One region of the Glutamicibacter sp. NPDC088483 genome, then DNA from elsewhere that is predicted to be linked to it. Evidence: predicted binding sites of a transcription regulator. Region 1 holds the regulator's gene; each other region holds the start of a gene.

Region 1 (5,955 bases):
ACGTGGCACCGTTGTCGGTGGCCGGCAAGTTGCGCGAGGGCCTCTTCGACGGGCGCACGGTCGTATTGACCAGCGCCACCTTGGCCATTGGCTCGCAGTTCGACTCGGTAGCAGGCTCCTTGGGCCTGATGGGCGCCGGCGCTCCATCATGGACCGGCGTAGATGTTGGCAGCCCTTTCGATTACCCCAAGCAGGGCATCCTCTACGTGGCCAAGCACCTGCCCAAGCCAGGACGCCAACTGGCGGCGGAGACGCTGGATGAGATCGAAGATCTCATCAAGGCCTCCGGTGGCGGCGCCTTGGCGCTGTTCACTTCCAAGCGTTCCGCCGAGGAAGCGGCAAGCATCTTGCGCGAGCGCCTGGACGTGGAAATCTTGTGCCAGGGTGAAGCCAGCATGAAGTCGCTGGTCGAACAGTTCAGCAGCGAACGCGACACCTGCCTGTTTGGAACCATGACCTTGTGGCAGGGCGTGGACGTGCCAGGCGATTCTTGCCGGCTGGTCATCATCGACAAGATTCCTTTCCCGCGCCCGGATGATCCTATCTCCAAGGCCCGTTCCGAGGACGTGGCCAAGCATGGCGGAAATGGCTTCATGCAGGTTGCCGCCACCCATGCGGCGATTCGCCTGGCCCAGGGTGCTGGGCGCTTGATTCGTTCGGTCGGGGATAAGGGCGTTGTGGCGATCCTTGATTCGCGCATGGCCACGGCGCGGTATGGCAGCTTCTTGAAAGCTACCCTGCCTCCGATGTGGCCGACTGTCGATAAGAAGGTCATTACTGGTGTTCTCAAGCGATTGAACCCGGGCGGGAAATAGCCGCAACCAGAATATGAACTTGAGCTGTCCTTCGGGACAGCTCGTGTTCTTTAACCGGTACCAGCATGATGCTTCCAGATGCACTAAGGTCTGTGACAAGAACTGATGAAGCTCGAATCGGAAGGCACCATGGAGTCCATGCAGGAATTGGCGCACCAAGCCGCGATCGACACCCACCAGCGGTTCGGGCATCGCCTCATGGGGTTGCCCGGAACGTGGATTGGACAGAGCTACAGCAAAGCGCATCGGTTGCGCGACGGAAGCATGCTCAGCAATCTCAATGGTTTCGCGCACCCGCTTGCGGAGTGGAACTATTGGTGGCAGGCGCACTATCTGGATGCCATCATCGATGAGGGCCGATCGTACTGGGACGAAGGCAACGAACACCGGGCGCGCGAAGCGCTTGCCCGGGCCAACGGCCTATTGCGCGGCATTCGAATTCGAAACTTCGGGATCTTGCCCAACTACTTCTTCGACGACATGGCTTGGCTTGCCCTGGCCAGCGGCCGCCTGTCAAAGTTCACGCAGCTGGTGACGGGGCACAGGAGCCGTCCTGCCGAGGCGGCAGTTCGGACGCTGGGACGGCAGCTCCATGCCGGCATGGATGGGGTGCTGGACGGCGGCCTGTACTGGTCCAGAAAGCGGGATTTCAAGAACACGCCAGCCAACGCGCCGGCGGCACTGTTCTTTGCCCGTACCGGGGAGAAAGAGACCGCGCGAGAGCTTCTCCAGTGGCTGGAAAAGAATCTGTTCAGCGTGGAGCGAGGACTGTATCTGGACGGACTTCGGTTGACCACGCAGGGACACGCCGTGGAACCAGCGGTCTACACCTATAACCAGGGCCTGGTGCTCGGGGCATTGCTTGAGCTTGGCGAGCCTGCTGATCTGGCTCACGCTCAAGTACTGATCGATGCCACCACGAAATCGCTGTCAACTGCTGCCGGGGTCCTCTCGTTCAACAGCGGGGGAGACGGCAACCTGTTCGCGGGGATACTCTGCCGATATCTGGCCCTCGCCGGTAATGATGTCCGCTTGGAAGCCCGGAGCCGGGAGCAGGCCAGGAGGCTGGTCATGGCAACGGCGCGCCATCTGGCTGACCAGGAGCCACGCCGGCTTTCGGCGGCAATCCAACGCTGGATGATCTTCTCGGCGGCCGCTCAATTCGAGTTGAACGCCGGCCAATAGCGGGTTAAACGAGAATTGCGCTGGTGCCAAGCACCAGCGCAATGACCGTACGTATTCTAGAGCGAGCGCATCACCGAGACGACGCGTCCCATGATCGTTGCGGCATCACCCAAAATTGGTTCGTAGCGCGAGTTCTGCGGAAGCAGCCAGGTGTGCCCGTCACGCTGCCGGAAAGTCTTTACCGTGGCTTCTTCATCGAGCAGGGCAGCTACGATGTCGCCGTTGTCCGCCGTCTGCTGGCGGCGGACAACTACCCAGTCGCCATCGCAAATCGCAGCGTCAACCATTGAATCGCCGGAAACCTTGAGCATGAACAGTTCGCCGTGGCCTACGAGCTGACGAGGCAACGAGAAAACATCTTCGACGGACTGTTCGGCAAGGATCGGACCGCCGGCAGCGATACGGCCAACCAGGGGAACCATGGTGGTGTCAGCGGAAGTGCTCAATTCAATGATCTTGGCGTCTTCGCTGGCATCTGGCTCGACCGGCTTCGAAACTTCGGCCTTCTCGGCGTCTTCGGCCAGCTGCAGAGGCAGCAGGATTTCCATTGCGCGCGGACGGCGTGGATCTCGACGGATATAGCCGAGCTTTTCCAGCTGGCTCAGCTGGTGGGTGACGCTCGAAAGGCTCTTGAGCCCCACTGCGTCACCAATCTCACGCATCGATGGTGGATAACCGTTCTTGCCGATTGACCGCTGGATCGTCTCCAGGATCTTCTTTTGGCGAATCGTCAGCGAACGTGCATTCGATCGGGGAGTGCGTTGTGAAGCTGACATGAGATTTTGCCTTCCCTAGCAATCATTCGAAAGTTCGTAAGTCCAAACTGTCGGCGCTAGATGGTGAGATGTTTTCATTGCTCGTCTACTTCGAAATCTTAGTAGATAAGCGAGCTTCTTTCAAAGATTTGTTCGAAAACTTCTGGACAAGTTCCGCAAACCTCTGTTAGAACAGATATACGAGGTTCGAACAAGTTTTCGAATCTACGCTTTCGAATACAAATTCGCATCACTTGAATTTCTTGAGGAGACAAAGTCATGGCAACCGTCGCACTTGACTCAAATCAGACCCAGGCACCACTGAAGATCCGCATCAACCGTCGCGGATGGGCCGTGCTTGTGGGTATGCCCATTTTCGCACTCACCATCGCCGCAGCTTTCTTCATCTCCATGTTTGCCTCTGACGCGCATGCCGCAGCCGATACTCCTGTTGGAGTCGGAACCGTTGATGTCACCGTTATTCCAGGGGATACGCTGTGGAGCCTGGCCCGGGATTACGCCACCGGTTACGACGTGACCTCGGCAGTGGGCCACATCGCCGAACTCAATGCCCTGACCGGCAGCGAAATCCAGGTCGGCGAAACCCTCTCGATTCCGGTCCTTGCCGGCTAGCTTCCCCAGCTTGCTTCGAGTTTGTTACCTGTGGCCGTAGCGGATTCACCGGCAGGCGCGCTGCGCACGTAGACTTGATGCGTGAATGACCGCAGTGAACTTTTGAGTCAGCTGCCCTTGCGTGAGAATCTCCGCGGGCTATCCCCTTATGGCGCACCACAAATTGACGTGCCCATCCAGCTGAACGTCAACGAGAACACCCATCCGTTGCCACCGACAGTCGTCGATGCCATTGCACAAGAGGTGGCCAAGGCGGCGGCAACGTTGAACCGGTATCCGGACCGCGAGTTCACCGAGCTTCGCGAACTCCTAGCCGATTACCTCGGCCACTCGCTCACAAAGGACAATATCTGGGCCGCTAACGGTTCCAATGAAATCCTGCAGCAAATCCTGCAAGCCTTTGGCGGCCCCGGCCGTGCCGTGATGAGCTTCGGCCCTACCTACTCCATGTACCCGCTGCTTGCCAGTGGTACTGACACGAAATATATCGCCGGTGAACGCGCCGCAGATTTCACGTTGTCCGCCGATTCCGCAGCCGCACAGGTTCGCGAGCACAAGCCGAACATCGTTTTTCTCTGCTCTCCGAATAACCCCACCGGCACGGCCCTTGGCCTGGACGTCATCACCGCGGTATATGAAGCCATGAGCGAGCATAACGGCATGGTGATCGTGGATGAGGCGTACGCCGAGTTCTCCTTGGCCAGCACCACCTCGGCGCTGAGCCTGCTCGAAGGCCGCCAGCGGCTGATTGTCTCGCGCACCATGTCCAAGGCTTTCGGCCTGGCCGGTGCGCGCGTAGGCTACCTGGCCGCTGCGCCAGAAGTCACCGATGCCATCCGCTTGGTGCGACTGCCATACCACCTGTCGGCAGTGACCCAGGCAACCGCCATCGCGGCCTTGAAGAACATCGAGTTGCTGTTGGCCCAGGTCGAGGACATCAAGTCCCAGCGGGACCGCATCGTCGCGCGCCTGAAGGAACTTGGCCTCAAGCCATCGGTCTCCGACTCCAACTTCGTCTTCTTCGGTGGCGTCGAAGACCCCCGCAAGATTTGGGAAGGCCTGTTGGAAGCCGGCATCATCATCCGCGACAATGGAATCCCGGGAACCTTGCGTGTTACGGCAGGAACCGAATCGGAAACCACAGCCTTCTTGGAACGACTTGCCGAACTGCTCGGCTCGCAGAAGTAATCAAAGACAAGCGAAGGAAGACATGTCTGCCGAATTGATTGGCGCACGTCGCGCCCGCATGGAACGCGTGACCAGCGAATCGTCCGTATTCGTTGAACTGGACCTCGATGGCACCGGTGTCTCTGAGATCAGCACCTCGGTGCCGTTCTACGACCACATGCTGACTGCGCTATCCAAGCATTCGCTCATCGATCTCACCGTGCGTGCAACCGGCGATACCCACATCGACGTTCACCACACCGTCGAGGACACCGCGATCACCATTGGCGAAGTACTGCGCGTGGCACTGGGCAACAAGGCCGGCATCCGCCGCTTCGGCACCTCCTACGCTCCACTGGACGAAGCCCTGTCCCGTTCGGTAGTCGATGTGTCGGGCCGGCCATACCTCGTGCACTCCGGCGAGCCTGCGGGCCAGGAATACCACCTGATCGGTGGTCACTTCACCGGTTCGATGACCCGTCACGTCTTCGAAGCCATCACTTTCCACGCACAGATCTGTGCTCACATCGAGGTGCTCTCGGGTCGCGACCCGCACCACATCGTTGAAGCGCAGTTCAAGTCCTTCGCGCGCGCATTGCGCGAAGCGGTAGAGCGCGATGAGCGCATGGGCGACAAGATCCCATCCACGAAGGGTGCACTGTAAGTGGAAAAGAAAACAGTAGTTGTCCTGGATTATGGTTCCGGCAACGTCCGCTCCGCTGTGCGCGCTTTGGAAGCCGCCGGCGCCGAAGTGGAACTGACCGCAGATCCGAAGAAGATCGTGGCCGCCGACGGCCTGGTAGTCCCCGGTGTTGGCGCCTACGCCTCGGTCATGGAGCAGCTGGCCAAAACCGGTTCCCTGCGCTGGATCGGTCGCCGCATTGCCGGGGGCCTGCCGGTTTTGGGTATCTGCGTGGGACACCAGGTCTTCTTTGAAGAAGGCGTGGAACACGGTGTGAAAACCGAAGGCATTGGCGAATGGCCGGGCAAGGTTGAACGCCTGCAGTCGGATGTCATCCCGCACATGGGCTGGAACACGGTACGCCCGCCGGAAGGATCCAAGCTGTTCGCCGGCATCGAGGGTGAACGATTCTACTTCGTGCACTCCTACGCTGTTCAGAAGTGGGAATTCGACGTAACGCAGCCAGCGATGACCCCGCCACAGGTGACCTGGTCGACGCACGGAACGCCCTTCGTGGCCGCCGTCGAGAACGGCCCGCTATCGGCAGTGCAGTTTCACCCGGAGAAGTCCGGGGACGCTGGCGCGCAGCTGCTTCGCAACTGGTTGGGGACGCTCTAGGCATGTGGACCCTCATTCTGGGCGTTGTCGGGGCCTTCCTGATTGGCGGAGCCATTTCGCTGAAGAGCCAGAAGGCCCATATCTCATGGATCATCGCGCT
Region 2 (5,955 bases), on a different contig from region 1:
TCCGATGGGTTCTCTGGCTTGCCCTCAGGCTTTGGCAGTTCTTCCTTGGGAGTGCGATCTTCCTCAGGGGTGGCTGCGTAGCTGCCGGTGATCAGCACCGGGCGGAACTCCATGTTGGCCGAGGCCTGGATCAAATCGCGAGTGGTCTGGTCCGGGGTGCCGGGCATCGAGACCACAACGTTGCGACCGGACTGGGTGGTGATTTCCGATTCGGTAACACCGGAACCGTCCACACGCTGGCGGATGATCTCCACCGCTTGGTCCAGTTGTTCTTGGTTGATTGCTTCGTCGCCCTGGACCCGAGGGGCCAGGATCATCTCGGTACCGCCTTCGAGGTCGAGGGCGAGCTTCGGTCCCCATCCGGTTTTACCGTTCGCTGCACCGGCTATCAACACGCCAGTTGCGATGATGAAGACGATCAGCAACCATAGCAACGCTTTGCGCGCCTGCTTAACAGGTCTGATTGATGACATCTATTGTGCTTTCTGGTTTGGGTGGCTTAGCCTTCAGGCCACCGCTATGCTGCCCGGGACTTAGGCGTTGCGCTCGTCCTTGCCCTCATCGTTCAGGCGACGCAGGGACTCTTCCGGGGTTTCGGTGGTGCTGGCGGATTCTGCTGCGCCGTCGGCCACGGCCGGGGTTGCTGCATCCTTGTCCAGGAAGGTGGCAATGGCCTGGCGGTGCAGGTTCAGCACTACGCCCGGTGCGACCTCGACCTGGACGCGATCCTCTGCGTCAACGCCGACGACGGTGCCGAAGATACCCGAGTTGGTCATCACCTTGGCGCCTGGCACGGTGTTGTTCTTCAGCTTCTCCTGCTGGGCGGACTGCTTCTTGCGGCCACGGAACATCATGAAGATCAGCACTGCGAACAGCGCGACCATCAGGATCAGCGAAGGGTTGAAGCCGCCACCAGCGGCCTGAGCGATTACGAGGGGATTCACGTATTTACCTGCTAACGAATTGTTGCGATTTGATCTGAAGTTCTGGGATGCTGTTGCGGCTATTTCTGGCGTAATACAGCAAAGACGCCCCACCTCGCCCCGAAACGGGCATAGGTCGGGCGTCTTTAGTCTAATGCGTCACGGTGAACCGGCAGACCATTTACGCGGGCAGTGAAGTAATGCCTGCCTAATCCTCATCGTTTTCATAGCTTTGCGCACTGGCGAAGATCGCATCCTTTGGCATCGCCAAGCCCAGATGCGCCCAGGCCCCGGGCATGGCAATACGACCGCGCGGGGTCCGGCCCATCAGCCCTTCGCGCACCAGGTATGGCTCTGCGACGGTCTCGACGGTTTCGGTTTCTTCACCCACGGCGATGGCCAGGGTCGATAGCCCCACCGGTCCCCCGCCGAATTTGGTGCACAAGGCTTCGAGCACACCCCGGTCCAGGCGATCAAGGCCACGTGCATCGACCTCGTACATATCCAAGGCGGCCTCGGCCGCTTGGGCATCGATCTCTTCGAGCTTATGCACCAGCGCCCAGTCACGCACGCGACGCAGCAGGCGGTTGGCGATACGGGGCGTACCGCGGGAGCGTCCGGCGATCTCGGTGAACGCGGCCGAAGTGACGCTCAGATCAAGCATCATGGCCGAACGGCGCAAAACCAGTTCAAGCTCCTTGACCGCGTAGAACTCCAGATGGCCAGTGAAGCCGAAGCGGTCACGCAACGGGCCGGGCAATAGTCCGGCGCGCGTGGTTGCGCCAACGAGGGTGAAGGGCGGAAGCTCCAGCGGAATGGCCGTGGCGCCGGCGCCCTTTCCGACGATGATATCTACGCGGAAGTCTTCCATGGCCATGTAGAGCATTTCCTCGGCCGGCCGGGACATGCGGTGGATTTCATCGAGGAACAGCACCTCGCCTTCGGTCAACGACGAGAGGATCGCGGCCAAGTCACCGGCGTGTTGGATCGCTGGGCCGGAGGAAATGCGCAATGGCGCGTTCATCTCGGCGGCGATAATCATCGACAAGGTGGTCTTGCCCAGGCCCGGCGGGCCAGAGAGCAGAACGTGGTCCGCGGTGCGTTCGCGGATTTTCGCTGCTTCAAGCACCAGCGAGAGCTGCTGGCGCACTCGGGATTGGCCCACGAAGTCGTCGAGGTTCCGCGGGCGCAGGGCCGCTTCGATTACCCGTTCCTCGGGTTCGCTGCCGGCATTCGTGAGCCCGGTAGAGTCATTCATGATCAGTTGATCCTCTCGCAGACCGCTTAGGCGCGGGTTCCGCTGGACATGCTGCGCAGTGCAGCACGCAAGATTTCTGCGACGTTGCCGGTGGCAACGACATCTGGATCAGCCTTGGACAGCGATTTCAGGGTGCTGGTTGCATCCTTTTCGCTCCAGCCCAGGCCGGTCAGCGCCTCGATCACCTGCGGTTCCCAGACGCTCGCGTTGCCGCCGCCAGAAACCGGGGCCGCTGGCGCGCCAGTCGGGATCAGCTTGCCGTTCAGTTCCAGCACGATGCGGCTCGCGCCCTTGGGGCCAATGCCCGATACCTTGGTGAAAGCGGCGGTGTCCTTGGTGTTCGCCGCGATGCGGACTTCCTCCGGAGAGTGCACCGCCAAGATGGCCAAGCCGGTGCGTGGCCCGATGCCCGATACGGAAACCAGGACCTCGAAGACATCGCGTTCCTCAGCGGTAGCGAAGCCGAAGAGGGTCATCGAATCCTCGCGGACCACCATGGAGGTGAATACCGTAGCCTCGCGTCCTGCCTGCAGGGTGGACAGCGTCCCGGGGGTGGCATTGACCAGCATCCCGAAGCCGTTAACGTCAATTACCGCGGTGTTCAGGGCTACCGCCTGCACGGTGCCGGTCAATGAGCTGATCATGCCACTCCTTGGGATATATGTTCGATCGAACCCAGTTTATCGAAGATACCTACGAATATCGATCCGCCGCGTTCCCCGGTGGGTCGAGGCCGCTGCCGTGCTGGCCGGCTAGCGGCGCACTGCGCGGCGCTTGGCCGACGCCTCGGCGGCAATCCACGCCTGCTGCGCACCGGTCAGCTGCGACGAACCACCGGCATTAGCCGCGGAGGCCGAGGCATTCGAGCCGGTGGCCGCACCGCGCCAACCGTGGGTAATCGCCAAAGCCACCGCATCAGCGGCGTCGGCAGGCTTAGGCGGTTCATCGAGCCGGCAGATCTTGGCAACCATCTTGCCGATCGCCGCCTTGGTGGCCTGTCCCGAACCGGTAACCGCCGCCTTGACCTCGGTCGGCGTGTGCAGGGCCACGGGTATCCCGCGTCGCGCTGCCGCGGTGATGACAACACCGGTGACCTGCGCGGTGCCGATGACCGTGGAGACGTTCGCCGAAGCGAACACGCGTTCCAAGGCGAGCACATCGGGCTGATGAAGATCCAGCCATTCGTCGATGGCGTTGGCGATCTTCAAGAGCCGGGCATCGAGCGGAGTGCCCGGAGGGGTGCCGGCGACGGTGACGTCCACCAGCGAAACTTGCCTGTTTGCAGCGACGTCGACCACGGCAAGACCGCAACGGGTCAGGCCGGGATCGACGCCAACAACACGTAAGGCCAAGCCTTACTGCTCTTCGTCCAGCGCGGCGCGAACCTCGTCGGACAGATCAGCGTTGGTGTAGATGCCCTGGACATCATCCAGTTCTTCCAGCGCGTCGTAGAGCTTGAGGAACTTGCGAGCTCCATCAACGTCCAGGTCGACCTTCATCGATGGAATGAATTCCATTTCGTCGGACTCGTAGGCGATGTCCGCTTCATCCAGTGCAGTGGCCACAGCGCGCAGGTCCGAAGGATCGCAGACGATGGCGAAGTTCTCGTCCTCGTCCATGATCTCGTCGGCACCGGCGTCCAGCACGACCATCAGCAGGTCGTCTTCGGTCAACTCGCCCTTGGGCAGGCGGACAACGCCCTGGCGGTTGAACAGGTAGGCGACCGAACCCGGGTCGGCGATGGTGCCGCCGTTGCGGGTGATGCCCACGCGCACCTCGGAGGCTGCACGGTTCTTGTTGTCGGTCAGGCACTCGATCAGCAGGGCCGAGCCCTGCGGGCCGCGTGCTTCATAGATGATCTCGGTGTAGTCGACGACCTCGCCGGTCAGGCCTGCGCCGCGCTTGACGGCGCGGTCGATGTTGTTGATCGGCACGGAGTTCTTCTTGGCCTTGCTGACAGCAAGTTCCAGTGCCGGGTTGCCGGCCATGTCGGCGCCGCCGGCACGGGCGGCAACTTCAATGCCCTTGATGAATTTTGCGAAGGCCTTGGCGCGCTTGGCGTCGATCGCGGCCTTCTTGTGCTTGGTAGTTGCCCATTTGGAGTGGCCTGACATGCTTTAAGCGTCTCCTCGCGTGAGATTGATGAAAAATTGGTGGATAGCGGTGCTGCCGGTGACTTCCGGGTGAAAGCTGGTTGCCAACAATTTTCCCTGGCGTACTGCAACAATTCTACCCTGTTCGTGATCCGTCCCCGCTTGAACGGTGCTGATCACTTGCACGTCCGGGCCAATTTGCACGGCTTCCGGTGCGCGGATGAACACCGCTTCGAGATTTTGCCCGTTGAAGTCCAGCTGGTGCTCGAATGAGTCGATCTGGCGCCCGAACGCGTTGCGCTTGACCGTCATGTCGATGCCGCCGAAGCTTTGCTGTACCGCGCCATCTCGCGAGATTGCAGGGTTCTCGATGCGATCGGCCAGCATGATCATTCCGGCGCAGGAGCCGTAGGCTGGCATGCCTGCTGCGATGCGCTCCTTGATGGGACCAGCTAGCCCGTAGTTGCGGGACAGCCGGTCAATCACCGAGGACTCGCCGCCGGGAATCACCAGCGCGTCAACCTGCTCCAAATCGACGACGGTGCGCACCATGTGCGTGCGCTGCCCGAGCCGTTCCAAAGAGGCCAGATGTTCGCGGAAATCCCCTTGCAGAGCGAGGACGCCTATTTTCGGCATGGTTCTAACCTTCATGGTGTTCAGTGGTTGGCAGCACGAAAAATGCGCCGAAATAACGTTAAACCCAGAGACGCCGTGCGCCTGTTTTGTTTCCCGGTGTGTCGCGGATTCTTCGACGCCGCCTCCCGGCAAGTGGTGGAACTTGGTAGGTTCAAGGACATGATTGCTGATATTTCTTCCCTCGAACTTGCCGGTGGCGTGAACATGCCCTCGATCGGTTTGGGCACGTGGCCCATGCGTGGACAAGAGGCGGCCGCAGCGGTGCTGTCCGCCCTCGACGTGGGCTACCGCCGCATTGATACAGCGGAGAACTACGAGAATGAGGACGCCGTGGGCAAGGCCCTGGCACAGAGCCGGCTTCATCGCGATGAAATTTTCGTAACCACCAAATTCAACAAGCAATGGCATTCGACCCAAGGCGTGCGCCAGGCGTTGGAGAACTCCCTGGACCGCTTGGGTCTTGAGTATGTGGATCTGTTCTTGATCCACTGGCCCAACCCCCAGCAGAACACCTATGTCGAAGCCTTCACTGAGCTGGGCAAACTAGTAGACGAGGGCAAGATCCGGGCTGCGGGAGTCTCGAACTTCAAGCCCTACCAGCTGCAGAACGTCCTGGATTCGGGGCTCGTGCCGGCGCTGAACCAGATCCAGGTTGATCCTGAACGGCAAAGCGTCGATTGGCAAGGTTTCAACACCGAGCATGGCGTTCGGACCGAAGCCTATTCCCCGCTCGGACGCAAGAAATCTGGACTCCTTTCACATCCTGCCCTGGTCCGGATCGCCCAAGCGCATGGGAAGAGCAGCGCGCAGGTGACCCTGCGCTGGCATGTCCAGTCCGGGCGGGCAGCGGCACCGAAATCGGCAGACCAGCGGCGGCAGAGCGAGAACCTGGACATTTTCGACTTCCAGCTCACCCAGGCGGAAATGGCCGCCATCAATGCCATGGATACTGGTGCTGGCCCCTTCACCGATTCGGATGAGTTCGGGCACTGAATTCCCGCAATACCTGTATGCGGCAGAAACGGAGAACCCAAACATGCTTCAC
Region 3 (5,955 bases), on a different contig from region 1:
TCTGGTCGGCTTCCACTTGCACCGCGGCGCCATGGCAGCGATGAATCGTCCCGAACCGCTGGATCTGGACGAAGTGCTTGAAGCCAGTTCGCGCGTTGCCATCTTGGAAGACATCGCCGACCATACTAACCTCGGCGCAATTATCCGTTCGGCTTCAGGGCTTGGCGTTGACGCCGTGCTGCTCACCCCCAAATGCGTGGACCCCTGGTACCGTCGCAGCGCCCGCGTCTCAATGGGGACGGTCTTCGACCTTCCTTGGGTACGCATGCTGTCGTGGCCAGAGGACATCCAGACCTTGAAGAGGCATGGCTACGAGATGCTCGCCATGGAACTGACCGAGGACGCGATCCCGCTAAACGAAGTAGAGATCAAGTCTGGCCAGAAGGTCGCCATGATCTTGGGCAACGAAGGCAGGGGAGTTACCGATGAAGCTCTGGCCGCCGTTGACCGGACCGTGATCATCCCTATGTACCGCGAAGTGGATTCCCTGAATGTTGGTGCCGCTAGCGCAATTGCATTCTGGCATTTGTGCTCCGCGCCACGCTAAGAAGGTTTCTGCCGCCGCCGCTTTTGCGATAGGATGGACTGTCTGTGCATTGAGGTCTCTTCATGGAGCCCTGAATGCGGGACACAATTTCCGAGTAAGTAGCTACTGGCAAAATCCAGTGGCCATAAACAAAAAAGGTGTATAGCTATGAAGGCTGATATCCATCCACAGTACGGCCCAGTTGTCTTCAACGACCTGGCATCCGGCGAGAAGATCCTGACCCGTTCGACCGCTAAGTCGGACAAGACCATCGAATGGGAAGATGGCAACACCTACCCAGTAATCGACGTCGAAATCTCGGCAGCTTCGCACCCGTTCTACACCGGCAAGCAGCGCATCATGGACACCGCTGGTCGTGTCGAGCGCTTCAACGCCCGCTTCAAGGGCTTCGGCGGCAAGAAGTAATACTTCGTACCTAGCAAGCTTTCGCGGCGTGTTTCCAGTATTTGGAAACACGCCGCTGCTGCTTTAACAGCACACCTGTCCATCAGTGACTGAAAAATGTTTTCACGGAACCGTCTAAGAGGATTCGTTTTTCGCGCCACGATGCGCATCGCGGCATCTTGGCAGTTTCCTGGATGCGCCAGTGACTGAAAAATATTGTCAGCAGCGTCCGCCCCAGCGTCGTTCGGCGCAATAGCCGTCGGGGCAGCCGGGGATGACTGAAAAATATTGTCAGGAGCGTTTGCCCAGAGCTTTTCGGTGCTATAGCCGTCGGGGTTTCCAGTGGCGGCTGAATAAGGATTCGCTGACTCGTCGAAGCAGACGTCTTGGCCGCACTGCTCCGAGCAACTGGCTCCATCGCCGTTGCGTGAATGGTGTTATTGGTGGTGTGGAGGTGCTGGTGACTGAAAAATTCTGTCACCCAAAAACCGGTCAATCGGGATAGCGTCCTCAGCCTGTTTCCTTCTGGCCGTCATCTGGCGGCGATTCAGGACCGGGATCCTCGTCTGGAATGTCGACGCGAGGCTTGAGCCCAAGTACCCTGCGTACTTCTGCCGTGAGTCGAATATGCGGCAAAGGAATGACCTTAGGGCGCTCTGGGCAATGATCATTTACATGATCGAATTGGTCCACACGCTTGACGCTTTCCGGAATAACGAGTGCGCTCAGCCCGTGTGGAGTCACCCACATCTTGGATCCGTCAGGACGCGGAACGACTTTCCAACCCAATGCATGCTTGAACATTTGATGCTGCTTGCACAGCAGATGCGTATTGTCCCTGGTCGTATGCCCTCCGTGAGCCCAGCCATTTATATGGTCAATCTCGGAGCGGTCAGCTGGACGGCGACAGCCGGGGAAGCAGCAATGCTCATCGCGGTGCCGTAACAGATCCTTGAGACTCTGCGAGGGCCGGTAGCGCCTGCGCTCGACATCTATCGCGGCGCCAGTCCATGGATCGGTCAGCACGCGCTGGAACGAAGGCGCATCCTTTGCCAACGCCAATGCGACCCCCAGTGGGATGGGGCCGTAGCCTTCCAGGTCAGCCACGGTCCTTGTGGGATCCGCCAGCATTTCCACCGCGGGAATCGTGATGGATACCCGTGGCTTGAGGGGCGTGCCTTCCCGGTCCGGCCAGCCGTTGAGGATGATGTCTGCAAAGGCGTCCGCTTCTATTTGCTCCCGGGTACGGGGATCCTGCGGATCGTTATGCTGATCAGCTAGCCACTTCACGGAGTTCTTGATGGAATGAATCACTGCGGCACTGTTGTAGTACTTGAGGGTGGACATGCCATTTTCGTTATCCCATAGCGTGAGCTTGCGATTCTTTTCAGACTTCTTGTGCCTTTGTTCGGCGGCCTCCGGGCACATCCTGTCATGGAACCGGCGTGCGCGTTGGTATATCGCGTCATCAGACGCAGTCTTCGCCATGGGCAACAGCACGCGTTGCATCTGCATGATTTGTTCGGGGAGCAAGTCCTGCGAATACTTCACGATGTCATGCGCTGCCTTGGGCGTGATCTCTCCTGCAGCCAGAGCCGTGAGGGTTTCCTTGCAGGCGTAGCGAAGACCCTTGGCATAGAACATCCGCTTGCCTACCATGCGAGGGGTCTCACTCAGCGCGACAGCCGCTTCTGCGATGAAGTTGGAGTTGATGACCTGGTCACTGCCGCGGTCAACGCCATAGTATTGAGCACTTTTCCGAGCCTCGCGTTCCTCCTCCTCGGTAGTGGTCCCCGCGGTGGCGATCATATCGGCAAATGATTCACTGACTTGTTCTACTGAATCGGCCAGCAGCACAGATGTCATTGCATCGAGGATGCTCTGGATGCGCTGGATTTTCTTCAGCCGTTCGAGGGCGTCGCCGGGGCCATTGAGCGGGCCCGCGTCGAAGAGCTCATCTGCCAATTGCTTCAGCGGACCATGGAACAGGTGATGTTCGAGATGGTCGCTGAATAACGAATCCTTGTGGGATTCCGTGCGAGTGCCAGTTGGGGGCAACGGTAGACGATGTTCATCATCGTCGTCATGGATGAAATCGGGTATAGCCATAGTTAATTATCCTGCTGGCAACAGACAGTTTGGCCCGGAAATCCGCGGAATGTGGAAGTATTCTCGAATATTTATTCGATTGTTATCCGGCGTCGAATGTTGCCACTGCGAACCACCGAATCCGGGGGCGCGTGGATTCGACTAGTGGGCAGCCGGGGATAGAATGAAACCATGAAGCATCATGGTGAATACAAGGTAGTCGGTGGCAAATTAGTCGTTGTAGATCTGGATACTTCCGATGGCGTGATCACCGAAGTGTCATTGAATGGCGACTTCTTCCTGGAACCAGATGATGCACTCGATGACTTGAATGATGCGCTACGCGGTTTGCCAGCGGACGCCAGCCACAGCACCATACGCAATGCGGTAACCGACAATCTGCGTGAAGGCGTAGTGATGTTCGGTTTTGACGAAGACGCCATCGCGCGCGTCGTCCGCCGGGCGCTGGGACACGCCACCAAGTGGGAAGACCACGAGTGGGAAGTCCTGGGCCCGGAGATCATTCCAATCACCGAGCAAGTGGCGCTGGATGAGGTGCTGACCCGGCAAATCGCCAAGGGGGCCCGCAAGCCGACCATCCGCTTCTGGGACTGGAGCGAAGGCGCCGTCGTGATCGGCTCCTTCCAGTCGCTGAAGAACGAAGTGGACATGGAGCAAGCCGAAAAGCACGGCATCCAGGTGGTTCGCCGCATTTCCGGAGGCGGCGCGATGTTCATGGAAGCTGGCAACTGCATTACCTACTCGCTCTACGCTCCTGAATCCCTGGTGGACGGCATGAGCTTTGCCGATTCCTACCCGTACCTGGACGCCTGGGTGATGGAAGCGCTGGAAAGCATCGGCCTGGAAGCGTACTACAAGCCGCTGAACGACATCGCGACCCCTGCCGGCAAGATCGGCGGCGCAGCGCAAAAGCGCCTGGCCAACGGTGCGATGCTGCACCACGTCACCATGAGCTACGACATCGACGCGGAGAAGATGACCCAGGTGCTGCGCATTGGCCGGGAGAAGATCTCCGACAAGGGCATCACCTCAGCGGTCAAGCGTGTGGATCCGCTGAAGTCGCAGACAAAGCTGGATCGCATGGAGATCATCAACGTCATGATGGACACCTTCGCCAAGCGCACCGGGGCCAAGCCGGCGCAGCTGGATGCCGAATCCCGTCTGGCGGCGAAGGAATTGGCCGAGGCCAAATTCGCTACCGCGCAGTGGACCGCGCGGGTTCCGTAGCGAGCCAAGATCCAAGGGCCTGTTCTCGATCAAGTTCGAGGCCAGGCCCTTGTTTCGCTTGAGGCCATGGTTGCTGTGGCCCTGCCATCTCCGCTGGGCCGGCCGGGTTCGGCCGCAGGGCAGACCCGCACTGGAACCGGTTGCGCCACCGGCAACGGCCTGCGGCTCTTGGCCGGCCCGCTGCGTGGATAAGCAGCGGGCCGGCCTTCGGAGGGCCAGCGCCTAGCGGCTGGTGCGGCTGTAGGCCTGGGCCTTCAGCGAGCGTTCCAGTTCTGCGCGTTCCTCAAGCAGGATGCGCTTGAGGGCGGCCGGTGCGCTCTCATGGCGTTCCAGCCAGCTGGTCGCGGTAGCCAGTGCATGGTTCTGCTCGATGGCGCCCTGGAGATCCTGGTGCCCTGGATACAGCCCCTCGATCACGCGCGTGGCGAATTCCATGCCCATGGTCTCGAAGACCGGCAGGATCGCGGCCCAGTAGCGTTCCTCGAACGGTGCCAGCAGGGCGGAGGAACCCATGGTGAAGCCCAGCGCGGTGGCCGAGAGGGCATCGTTGGACAGCTCCCCGTGTTCATCGCGCGCCATCAGCACGGTGTCGAAAGCGGTGTCCTTGGCCTGCGGATCCGGGCGCGCCGCCAGCGCGGTGCGAACCGAATTCTGCGCCACGCTGGTGGGGTTGGCCTTGGCCGCTTCGTGCATGGATGCCTCGGCGGCCTCGTCGAGCCGGCCGGAAGCGGCCAGCGCGATGTAGGAACCCCACAGCAGCTGCTCATCGACGGTGACCTGGTAGGCATTGGGCTGCTCGCCCAGGAAGGCGTCGAGCACCTCCGGAGCCACGCCGGCACGGGCCAGGCGAACCAGGGTGCGCGCGGTGGTGGTCTGCTGGTCTCCGCCGGCCTCGAACCGGGTGAGCCACCCGGTGAGGGTTGCGGCGGCCTTCTGGCGCAGCTCCGCGCGCAGCTCGGGGGCAACGTACTTGGAAATCGAGGTGGCCAACTGGTCGGTAAGCACCCCGAAGACGCCCGCGTCGGTGACGGCGTGCGCGTGATCGAGGATCGCCTGCACGTAGCTTTGCGCATCCAAGGTGGCCGAACGCACCGCATCCCACAGCGACGCCCAGCAGGTGGCGCGGGGCAGCGAGTCGCCCAGGCCCGAGAGGTGGCCGAGCAAGGTGGCACGCGAAACCGGGTCGAATTCGATCAGCGCATAGGTCTCATCGCCGTCGTTGGGCAGCAGCAGATCCGGGATCCGGCGTCCAACCAGGAAGTCCAGGGCCGCCGATTCGCCGGAGAGCTCCACGTCCACCGAGTCGGTGCGCACCAGCTGGCTCCCGTCCAGCTGGTAGGCGCCGACCGAGAGCACGTGCGGGCGGGCGATCTTCTGCCCGGTGACCGGATCGGTGCCCGACTGGATCAGCGATGCCGCGGTGATGGTGCCGCCGGCATCGGTGGTGTATTCGACGTGCAGCTTCGGCACGCCGCTGGTCTTCAGCCAGGCATCCGCCCACTGGCCCATATCGCGGCCGCTGGCCGCTTCGAGCGCTTCGAGGAAGTCATCCAGCGAGGTATTGCCGTAGGCGTGCTTGCGGAAGTAGGCGCGGGCGGCGTCGCGGAAGGCCTCGGCGCCGACAAAGGCGGCCAGCTGCTTGAGCACGCTGGCGCCCTTGGCATAGGTGATGCCATCGAAATTCTGGT

What was found. The regulator LexA, encoded in region 1, represses DNA repair genes until DNA is damaged. The targets are predictions, from matches to a motif close to TCGAACANNTGTTCGA.
Region 2: the regulator LexA is predicted to act here: its motif matches at 2,835-2,850, upstream of ruvA (Holliday junction branch migration protein RuvA).
Region 3: the regulator LexA is predicted to act here: its motif matches at 3,104-3,119, upstream of ACIP6G_RS05195 (DUF222 domain-containing protein).

Annotation. Positions count from the first base shown of each region.
Region 1 covers NZ_JBIVMP010000005.1:377,142-383,096, forward strand. Annotated here, with positions in the region: gene ACIP6G_RS12915 (ATP-dependent DNA helicase) at 1-815, shown strand, start outside; gene ACIP6G_RS12920 (glycoside hydrolase family 76 protein) at 921-2,000, shown strand; gene lexA (transcriptional repressor LexA) at 2,057-2,776, opposite strand; gene ACIP6G_RS12930 (LysM peptidoglycan-binding domain-containing protein) at 3,035-3,388, shown strand; gene ACIP6G_RS12935 (histidinol-phosphate transaminase) at 3,470-4,576, shown strand; gene hisB (imidazoleglycerol-phosphate dehydratase HisB) at 4,599-5,219, shown strand; gene hisH (imidazole glycerol phosphate synthase subunit HisH) at 5,220-5,855, shown strand; gene ACIP6G_RS12950 (hypothetical protein) at 5,858-5,955, shown strand, end outside.
Region 2 covers NZ_JBIVMP010000002.1:418,351-424,305, forward strand. Annotated here, with positions in the region: gene secD (protein translocase subunit SecD) at 1-473, opposite strand, end outside; gene yajC (preprotein translocase subunit YajC) at 534-944, opposite strand; gene ruvB (Holliday junction branch migration DNA helicase RuvB) at 1,132-2,181, opposite strand; gene ruvA (Holliday junction branch migration protein RuvA) at 2,208-2,825, opposite strand; gene ruvC (crossover junction endodeoxyribonuclease RuvC) at 2,934-3,533, opposite strand; gene ACIP6G_RS06275 (YebC/PmpR family DNA-binding transcriptional regulator) at 3,537-4,295, opposite strand; gene pdxT (pyridoxal 5'-phosphate synthase glutaminase subunit PdxT) at 4,299-4,910, opposite strand; gene ACIP6G_RS06285 (aldo/keto reductase) at 5,070-5,903, shown strand; gene ACIP6G_RS06290 (DUF6226 family protein) at 5,887-5,955, shown strand, end outside.
Region 3 covers NZ_JBIVMP010000002.1:209,808-215,762, forward strand. Annotated here, with positions in the region: gene ACIP6G_RS05185 (RNA methyltransferase) at 1-547, shown strand, start outside; gene ACIP6G_RS05190 (type B 50S ribosomal protein L31) at 695-952, shown strand; gene ACIP6G_RS05195 (DUF222 domain-containing protein) at 1,442-3,040, opposite strand; gene ACIP6G_RS05200 (biotin/lipoate A/B protein ligase family protein) at 3,212-4,267, shown strand; gene ACIP6G_RS05205 (hypothetical protein) at 4,334-4,459, shown strand; gene pepN (aminopeptidase N) at 4,490-5,955, opposite strand, start outside.